DNA from 3 places in the Paracoccus sp. SJTW-4 genome. Region 3 is predicted to be linked to each of the others. Evidence: riboswitches for the same ligand, from Rfam matches in the RefSeq annotation. Region 3 holds a riboswitch; each other region holds the start of a gene.

Region 1 (3,269 bases), 900 kb from region 3:
AGCAGCCGCTTGACCCCGCTCAGATAGCGCGCGAGATCGACCTCGAGCACGGTCTGCACGCAGGGCGCCATTTCCAGCGCCGCCGCGGCCTTTTGCGCGACATCGGTCTTGGGCATGGATTTCAGCGTCACCAGCACCTTGGCGTTGCTTTCGCGCAGGATGCTGGCGATCTGCTCGGGCTCGAGCAGCGGGTTGATCGGGTTGACGATCCCCGCGGTCGCCCCGGCCAGCAGCACCGTCGGCGTTTCCAGGCAGTTGGGCAGCAGATAGGCGACCGTGTCCCCCGGCCTCACCCCCAGCGACCGAAACAGGTTCGCGGCTTCGGTGACGCGCTCGTGGAACTCGGTCCAGTTCAGCTCGCATTTGCGGCTTTTCGGGTCCGAGAGCAGCTGGAACCCCAGCGCCGGGCGCTGCGGGTGCAGCGCGCGGGTGCGGCTGAGGAACGCATAGATCGTCTTTGGCAAGGGCCGCTCGGCATAGGGCATCTCGGCCTCGATACGGTCCCGATCGGCAATGCTGGCAAAGCGCGACATCCGTTTCCCCCCTTGTTGGCGCATTCCCGAAAGGATGCGCCGAGTTCTGCCTGTTGGGCAAGTTATCCAAGGCGAAAGACTGCCGGAACGCGGCGTCAACCAGCGGGGTGTTAACAAGTTTAATTACTTGAAGCTTGTCAGGGCGCCACTCCTTCTGGTTGTTCTTTACGGAAGTGGCTCTGGACAAAGACCGACATGGACAAGCTGATTTCGCTGATCGTCGCAGGGGTGATGATCGCGCTTCCCGCGGTGATGCAGGCGGAACCGGCAATCCCGCGCCCGGCCTGGATCCGGCAGGTGTCGGGTGACATCCTGGTGCAGGCCGCCGCCCCCGGGCAGGCGCAGTGCTTCGCCACCGCCGCCGCCGAGAACAAGGCCGCCGCACAGGTGACCAGCGCCCGCCGCGCCGCCGCCGGGCTGCAGCCGCTGCGCCCCAACCCCAAGCTGGCCGAGGCCGCGGCCCGCCACGCCTGCGACATGGCGATGCGCGGGCAGATGGCGCATCGCGGCTCTGCCAGCAAGGGCCCGTCGCAGCGGGTCAAGGGGGTGGGCTACAAGCCCGCCATCACCGCCGAGAACATCGCCGCCGGGCCCTTCAGCCTGGAACAGGTGCTGCACGCCTGGAACGGCTCGGACGGGCATCTTCGCAACATCATGCTGCCGCAGGCGACGGATTTCGGCATCGGCCGCGCAGTTGCGGCCGATGGCCGCACCATGTTCTGGGCCGCGATCTACGCCGCGCCCCGGGGCCGCTAAGGGTCCCTGGGCCTGCGGGGAGGGGCTGATTCCCGCCTGCCCCGCGGCGCGCCCTGGGTCGCTGCGCGGCCATACGTCATCATGTTGCACCTGCTCAGGGGGTTTCGGACTGGCCGCGTCCTGCCACACGCGCGTGTCCCCTGCCGCCGGGGCCGCACTGTTTCTTTCTCGCCCCCCGCCGCTTACCTTCCAAGCGGCCTCGCACCCGATCCCGCCGCGCGGATACATCCGCCTCCGATCTCCGGCCGGTTGGGTTGCTTCCCCCGCCCGCTTCCGCCCTCGCGCCTGCTCGCCACGCACCATTCGTCCGCCGCAGGGGGTGGGGGCCGTTCTGCCCCCCTCCGCGCCGCGGGTCATTGACGCAAGCCCGGCTTCCGGCCTATCTGCCGCTGTCCAAGTTCCGGCCTCGCCGGATTGAAAGGGAATACGGACGGCCCCCGGGCCGGAACCGTAGCTGCCCCCGCAACTGTGCGCGGAGAGCGGCGCCGAACTGAGCCACTGGGGCCGCAGCCCCGGGAAGGCCGGCGCCCGCCTTGACCCGCAAGCCAGGAGACCTGCTTGGACATCACCCTTTCGATGGTGCGGGGCGCGCCAGCGAAGCGGCCAGCCGCAGCGGTGAACCAGCACTGTCTGCGGGGCTTCCCCCGGACCGATTCCAATCCGCGGCCGCCACCGCCGCCGCCCGACCCGGGGACCGCCATGTCCGAACCCTTCCGCCGCCTTGGCCTGACCGCCGCACCGCTGGCGCTTGCGCTGACCACCGCCGCCCCCGCGCGGGCGCAGGAGCCGATCCTGCTGGACCCGATCATCCTGTCGGGGGGATTGACTCCCTTTGCCGCCGATGGATTTGCCCGCGCCCATACCGTCCTGACCGGCGAGGAGATCGAGACACGCGGCCTTGCTACGGTGCAGGACGCACTGCGTAGCGTGCCGGGAGTTTCCGTGGCCTCGACCGGCGAGACATTGACTGGCATTCGCATCCGGGGTGGCGAATCCAATCATGTGCTGGTGCTGATCGACGGCGTGGAAGCCAATTCCCCTGGTAGCGGCGACTATGGCTTCAGCGGTATGCTGGCCGCGGATATCGAGCGGATCGAGATCCTGCGCGGCCCGCAATCGGCAATCCACGGTCCCAATGCCACCTCGGGGGTGATCTCGATTACGACCAGGCGCGCCGAAGCACCGGGACTGAGCTATGGCGCAGGCGTAGAATTCGGGGGGCAGAACACCCGCGCCGCCAATGTCTTTGTCCGCGCGGCAGGCGCTCGCGGCAGTCTCAGCTTATCCGCCGCAGCCCGACATACCGATGGCGATGACACCTCACGGACCCCCGGCGGCGACCGTGATTTCAACGACCGCGAGACGGTGGTCCTCGACGGCTCCTACGAGCTTGGGGACGGCATTACCACCGGCTTCACGCTACGCCGGAGTTGGCAGAAATATGGGTATGATGAAGCCGTATCGGCCGAAGACAACAATCCCGACGACTATGTCATTGACGCCGACCTGACCGCAGACCGAGATGAGACCTATGGCTCGCTCTGGACCGAGGCCGAAGCGATGGCCGGCAGGCTGCTGAATCGCCTGACCTTGTCCGGGATGAACCAGGATACGGACCATTTCCGCGAAAGCGCGCCGGATTATGGTGACGCTTCGCGCCGGCGTTCCCTGCGCTACACTGGAACATGGGCCATCGACGGGCCCCTTGCCCGCAACGCTGCACAAAAGCTGAACTTTGCAATTGGGAAACAGCGGGAAACCTATGTCAACTATTCTTCTTATGGCTCTGGAGATTACGAACGCGACATGACGTCGGTCGCCCTTGAATATCAGGGGATGTTCGACAATGGCACCAGCATCCAGGCCGGGTTGCGCCGCGATCTGAACGATGTGTTCCACGACGCGACCTCGTGGAACGTGGCGGCATCCTGGCAACTACCGGATGGCGACCTGCGGCTGCGCAGCGCCGTCGGGCGCGCG
Region 2 (3,269 bases), 1.2 Mb from region 3:
TGGTGTTCCGTGCCAGCTGGCCCGACCAGCGCATCATCCGCGCCACGCTGGCGACGCTGGAGCCCTTGCTGGGGGTGGGCGAACGCACCGGGCTGATTCTGGTTGGCCCGGCGCTGGCGCAGGAAGGTTTCGCCGAAAGCCGGCTTTACGCGGGCGATTACGACCGCCGCTTCCGCCCCGTGGGCAGCGCCCCGAGGTACCCGGAATGAGCGCGGCGACCCCTGGGTTGATCGTCGCCGCGCCGGCCTCGGGGACCGGCAAGACCACCGTGGCGCTGGGGCTGATGGCGGCGTTTCGCGCGCAGGGGCTGGCGGTGCAACCCTTCAAGAACGGCCCCGACTATATTGATCCCGGGTTTCATGCCGCGGCGACCGGGCGGCAGTCCTTCAACCTTGACAGTTGGGCGATGGCGGCGCCGCGCATCGCCGGGCTGGTCGGCGCCGCGGCGGATGCGGATCTGGCGATCGCCGAGGGCTCGATGGGGCTCTTCGACGGGGTGGCGCTGCCGGGTGAGGCCGGCACCGGCAGCGGGGCAGAGCTGGCGGCGCTGACCGGCTGGCCGGTGCTGCTGGTGCTGGATGTGTCCGGGCAGGCGCAATCGGCGGCGGCGACCGCGCTGGGGTTCGCACGGCTGCGTCCCGATCTGCAACTGGCGGGGGTGGTGCTGAACCGCGTCGCCTCAGTCCGCCACGAGGCGCTGGTGCGCGACGGCATGGCGCAAGCGGGCATCACCGTGCTGGGGGCGCTGCCCCGCCGCCCCGATCTGGAACTGCCCGAGCGGCATCTGGGGCTAGTGCAGGCCGAGGAACAGTCGGACCTGACCGCCCGCATCGACGCGCTGGCCGAGTTCATCGCCGCGCATTGCGATCTTGCCGCGATAAGGGCGGCGGCAAGCGGCATCCTGCCCCCCGCCGCGCCCCTGCCGGTCACGCCCCCCGGCCAGCGCATCGCCCTGTCGCGGGATGCGGCGTTTTCCTTTGTCTACCCGCATCTGCTGGCCGGCTGGCGGGCGGCGGGGGCCGAGGTGGTGACGTTTTCGCCCCTGGCCGATCAGGGGCCGGACGCTGCGGCCGATGTCTGCTGGCTGCCGGGCGGCTATCCCGAACTTCACGCCGGGCGGCTGGCGGCAGCTGGAAATTTCCACCGCGCGCTGGCGGATTTCGCGGCCTCTCGCCCGGTGCATGGCGAATGCGGCGGCTATATGGTGCTGGGGCAGGGATTGGTCACGGCGGACGGCACGAGGCACCGCATGACCGGGCTGCTGGGGCTGGAAACCAGCTTTGCCAAGCGCCGGATGAACCTCGGATACCGGCTGGCCGAGCTGCGCGCGCCGATGCCCGGCCACCCGCCGGGGACGCGGCTGCGCGGGCATGAGTTCCATTATGCCACCACCACCGCCCAACCCGACGCGGCGCTGGCGCTGGTGCGGGATGCGACGGGGGCGGAGCTGCCCGGCACCGGCTCGCGCCGCGGGAATGTCACCGGGACGTTCTTTCACCTGATTGCGGCTGCCAGTTAGTCTTTGGGGCCAGCGATCCTTGACGCAACCCGCCCATGCTGGCACATCGCAACAGACGGTTCCCCAAGCCGGAAAAACCGCACGGGGATGAAAAGGGAACGCGGTGAGGTGTAGCCATCAGGCGCCAAACCCGCGACTGCCCCCGCAACTGTAAGCGGCGAGCCGCCCCCGATTGCGCCACTGGCCCATGGGCCGGGAAGGCCAGGGGACCGGCCCCGACCCGCGAGTCAGGAGACCTGCCGTCAAAGCCCCGGGGCATTCCGCGCCCCAACCAACCACATTGCCGTCGGGGATGACGGGCAGGAGGGATACATGCATATCGAACCGGGCGTCGTTGACGCCACCAAGATCGTGCTGAGCTACGCGACCGCCGCGGGTGCCGCGGGCTATGCGGGCTGGATGGCGCTCAATGCGATCCGCGAACAGGGCGCGGGCTCGCTGCTGCTGCGCAGCGGGCTGGCCACCGCCGCCGTCTTCACCTTTTTTGAGGTGCTGCCGCATTTCCCGGTCGGCGTCAGCGAGGTGCATTTCATCCTCGGCTCGACGCTGCTGCTGCTGTTCGGGGCGGCGCCCGCGGCGGTCGGGCTGGGGCTGGGGCTGCTGGTGCAGGGGCTGTTCTTTGCCCCCTTCGACCTGCCGCAATTCGGGATGAACCTGACCACGCTGCTGGTGCCGCTGTTCGGGATCGAGGCCTTAGCGCGGCGCATCATCGCGCCGGGCACCCCCTATGTCGATCTGCGCTATGGGCAGGCGCTGGCGCTGTCGACCGCCTATCAGGCGGGCGTGGTCGCCTGGGTGGCGTTCTGGGTGCTTTACGGGCAAGGGGTATCCGTCGACACGCTGGCCGCGATCGGCAGTTTCGGCGCCGCCTACATGCTGGTGATCGTGATCGAGCCGCTGGCCGATCTGGCGGTGCTGGCGGCGGCGAAATCGCTGCGCGGCCTGCGCGGCTCGGCGCTGGTCACGCGGCGGCTGCATCACGCGGCCTGAACCTCAACGGCGCGGCCTTTGGCGGGCCGCGCCATTTCCAACGAGGCAGGCATGGAACTGCTGCTGATCGGCATCGGCACCGGCAACCCCGATCACCTGACGCGCGAGGCGGAAGCCGCGCTGCGCTCGGCCGATCTGGTGCTGATCCCCGACAAGGGCGAGGACAAGGCCGAGCTTGCCGCCCTGCGCGACGCGATCTGCGACGCGGTGGCGCCCGCGGTCCCGCGCGGGCGCTTTGCCGTGCCCGCGCGGCGCGCGGACGCCGGCTATCTGGCAGGGGTCGAGGACTGGCACGACGCGCTGGCCGCCGCCTGGGGCGCGGCCATTCCCCCCGGCACGGGGCGGGTGGCGCTGCTGGTCTGGGGCGACCCATCGCTTTACGATTCCACCCTGCGGATCGCGGCGCGGCTGCGCCCGGCGCCGCGTGTCCGCGTGGTGCCCGGCATCACCGCCCTGCAGGCGCTGACCGCGGCGCATGGGATCCCGCTGAACGATCTGGGCCGCCCGGTGGTCATCACCACCGGCCGGCAATTGCGCGACCACGGCTGGCCGCCGGGCGCTGACCGAGTGGCGGTGATGCTGGACGGGGATTGCGCCTTCCGCACGCTGGATCCGAGGGGCGTCAACATCTGGTGGGGCGCTTGCGTCGGGATGGCGCGGCAGCTGCTGGACCATGGCCCGCTGGCCGAGGCCGGGCCCCGCATCATTGCCGCCCGCGCCGCCGCCCGCGCCCGCCACGGCTGGGTGATGGACATCTATC
Region 3 (3,269 bases):
GCACCCGGCCCTGAGCAGCCGCCCTACCATTTCGCCTCGACCCCGACATAGGCGGTGCGGCCCTGGCCGTAATAGCCCCAGGCCTCGGAATATTCCTTGTCGAACAGGTTCACGATGCGGCCCTGCAGCCGGATCTCGTCGGTCAGGTCGTAATGCGCGGCCAGGTTGACGGTGGTGAAGCCGGGCAGCTTGCTGTTGGCCGGGCTGGGGGTGGTGTAGTCCCAGCCGAACCACTCCATGTCATAGGTGCCGCTGACATGGCGGATATCCACCGACGCCAGCCCGCGCCCTGCGGCGAAACCCTGGCTGGCGCGCAGGCCCAGCTGGTGGCGCGGCGCGCGCACGATCGGCAGGCCGTTGGCCTGGGCCGCGTCGACATAGGTATAGTCGGCGCCCAGCGACAGGCTGTCGGTCGCCTGCAGGCTCACGCCCAGCTCGAACCCCTTGCGGGTGCTGGTGCCGGGCGCGTTGACCGCGCTGTCGGCGGTGCCGGTGATCATGTCGTCGATCTTGCTTTGAAAGACCGCAAAGGAGGCCAGCCCGCGTCCACCCGCAAACCCCAGATCGGCACCCAGCTCATAGTTCATGCTGCGCGCGGGCTTCAGGTCGGGGTTCCCTTCCCAGACGCCGGGAACATTGCCGTATTGCTGGAACATGGTCGGGTTGACATGGGCGCGGCCGGCCGCGGCCCGCAGCCGCAGATCCTGCCCCGGCACCTGCCATGCCGTTGCAAGATTCCAGGTCGTCGCATCGCGGAACACGTCGTTGAACTCGCGCCGCACCCCGGCCTGCACCGAGACGCCATCGGCAAAGCGGCCCTGATATTCCAGCGCCAGCGCATGGGTGTCACGCTGATAGGTGCCGCCGGGGTTGTAGCTGGAACGATAGGTCTCGCGCTCGGTTTCGGCTGCAACGATCAGCTTCTGGTCGGCGCTGCTTGCGTCGCGGCCATCCAGCGCCAAGCTGCCGGTATAGCGCAGGCTGCGGCGGGTCGAGCGGTCGTCGGATGTGGCCACGCCCGCGTCGAAATGATCCAGCGTCTGGTTCATGCCCGACAACGCCAGCCGGCTGTGCAGCCTGCCGTCCAGCGCCGCGGCCTCGAGCCAGAGCGCGCCATAGCTTTCGCCCCGCTTCGCGGTCAGCGGCGCGTCCAGCTGATAGTCACGCGGATCATCCACTGGCGAGGTGGTGGTGTCGTAGCCGTAGTCCTGCCAGCTGCGGCGCAGGGTGAAGCCGGCGGTCACCTCGTCGGTCAGCGCGTAGGACCCGCCCAGCGCCGCGGTGGTGAGGTCGTTAAAATCCTTGTCGCCGCCGCTGCGGGAATCGTCGTCGCCGTCGATATTGCGGGCGGACAGCGAAAGGCTCAGCGCCCCGCGCTCGCTGCGCTGGCGGATGTAGGTCGAGGCCGCGCGCGTGCCCAGCCCCCCGACCTCGGCCGCGCCGCCGTAGGACAGGCCCGGCTTGCCCGCCTGGGTGGTGGTGATCGAGATCACCCCCGCGGCGGCGTTCGAGCCGTAGATCGTCGATTGCGGGCCGCGCAGCACCTCGATCCGGTCGATCTCCGCAAGGTCCATGCCGGTGAACAGATACGAGCCGCCGCTGGGCGAGTTCGCCTCGACCCCGTCGATCAGCACCAGCACGTGGCTGAACTCGCTGCCCCGGATGCGGACCTGCGTATAGCTGTCGCCGGTCGAGGTGACCGCCACCCCCGGCACCCGCCGCAGGGCATCCTGCACCGAGGTCACGCCGGCGGCGGCCATGTCCCCGGCCGTCAGCACGGTGTAGGAGCGGGCGTAGTTTTCCGCCGCGAGCGGCGTCAGCCCGCCGGAAATCACGATGGGGTCGAGGGTCAGCGTATCGGGCAGTCCCGCGTCCTGCGCGAGGACGGCCATCGGCGCAAGCGCCGCACAAAAAGCGATCCCTGGGATCTGGGGGCGGATCATGACATTGCCTTTCCCACGCAGGCGGCGCCTGCGGATTACAGATTGGCCGGCGGGAAAAAGGCGCACCTTCCCCGCAGACCGGTTGGGTGTCACCGCTGCGGGAGGCCGCTTTCCATGCGCGCCCCGCGCAGGAAATGGGTGATCGCTTGGGCAGGTCTCCTGGCTCGCGGGTCAGGGCTCGGGCCGGTCTTCCCGGGACATTGGGTCCCAGTGACATGGTCGGCCGTCGCTCGCCGCTTACAGTTGCGGGGGCAGCCGCGGCTTTGCCCTCAGGCGCACCGCAGTTCCCTTTTAATCCAGCGGCAAGCCGCCGGAACCAAAGCTGCCCCTGTCATGGCAAACCGTTCGGCAAAGTCAAGGCGATTGCGCGGGCCGATGGGCGCGGCTTGCTCGGGCCCCTGCCCCGGCCGTTGCGCCGGATTTCAGCCCGGCGGGGCGGGCGGCTCCAGCCGCCGGATCGCGGGCCAGTAGTCGGCCAGCCACAGCAGGAAACCCGCCGCCCACAGGACCACGGCCAGCAGGTGCAGCGGGCCGGGGGGCCAAGGGGCCAGCCCCATGTCCGGCAGCGCCCGCAGCAGCACCGCCGCGGCGGCCAGCGCGAACCCTGCCCGCGTGGCCAGGTTGAGGCCCAGCCCCTGCCCGGTATGGAACCGCCCCGCGATTGCCAGCACCGCCAGCACGCCGAGCCCCAGCCCGCCCATCAGCGCCAGATGCAGCGGCCCGGCCGCGGCCCAAGGGGCGCCCAGCCCGGCCGCGCCCAGTCCCAGAAGCCCCAGCCCGGCAAAGCCCGCGGCCCCCATCAGCACCATGATCTCGGCCCGCAGCGCCTCGGGGCCGACAAAGCCCTCGGCCATGCGGTCCATGAAGGCGGCGCCGGCGGCGATCCACAGGAAGCCGGCGACCGCGGGCGACAGGCCGGCGATCTCTGCGGCCAGCGCCAGCGCCACCAGCCCGGCCGCGAGATTGCGCCGCCCCGGATGCGGCCGGAACGGAGAGCTGCGCTCGGACGGGTCCAGCACGATATTGGTGATCGGGACGGTGATGCGCGACAGCGCCAGGCTCAGCAGGCCAAGGAAGGTCAGCCCGGCCAGCCGCAGCCACTCGGCCGCGGCCACGCCGTCGCCCGCCAGCATCGCCAGCCGCGCCATCATGCAGCCCACCGCCAGCGCGAACAGCCATGCGGCAAAGACCACGACGCGGGTGCTGCGCTGGCGGATGGTCAGCTGCAGAAGATAGGCGATCAGCAGCACCAGCCAGCCCATGTCGGCCAGCATCGCGGGCAGGACCAGCGCGTCGGCGCCGACCAGCCCCGCGACCCGCGCCGCC

What was found. A riboswitch is a leader RNA that binds a small molecule or an ion and turns the genes downstream of it on or off. The one in region 3 is predicted to bind cobalamin.
Region 1: linked by a shared signal. The riboswitch ahead of RSP45_RS00375 (TonB-dependent receptor plug domain-containing protein) and the one ahead of RSP45_RS12280 (TonB-dependent receptor plug domain-containing protein) in region 3 are both predicted to bind cobalamin.
Region 2: linked by a shared signal. The riboswitch ahead of RSP45_RS02025 (energy-coupling factor ABC transporter permease) and the one ahead of RSP45_RS12280 (TonB-dependent receptor plug domain-containing protein) in region 3 are both predicted to bind cobalamin.

Annotation. Positions count from the first base shown of each region.
Region 1 is NZ_CP136681.1:77,766-81,034, reverse strand. It holds gene RSP45_RS00385 (acyl-CoA synthetase) at 1-533, opposite strand, end outside; gene RSP45_RS00380 (CAP domain-containing protein) at 729-1,289, shown strand; cobalamin riboswitch at 1,668-1,866, shown strand; gene RSP45_RS00375 (TonB-dependent receptor plug domain-containing protein) at 1,848-3,269, shown strand, end outside.
Region 2 is NZ_CP136681.1:405,644-408,912, forward strand. It holds gene cobM (precorrin-4 C(11)-methyltransferase) at 1-209, shown strand, start outside; gene RSP45_RS02020 (cobyrinate a,c-diamide synthase) at 206-1,519, shown strand; cobalamin riboswitch at 1,559-1,778, shown strand; gene RSP45_RS02025 (energy-coupling factor ABC transporter permease) at 1,832-2,509, shown strand; gene cobF (precorrin-6A synthase (deacetylating)) at 2,561-3,269, shown strand, end outside.
Region 3 is NZ_CP136681.1:2,503,422-2,506,690, reverse strand. It holds gene RSP45_RS12285 (ABC transporter substrate-binding protein) at 1-30, opposite strand, end outside; gene RSP45_RS12280 (TonB-dependent receptor plug domain-containing protein) at 24-1,943, opposite strand; cobalamin riboswitch at 2,075-2,279, opposite strand; gene RSP45_RS12275 (NnrS family protein) at 2,366-3,269, opposite strand, start outside.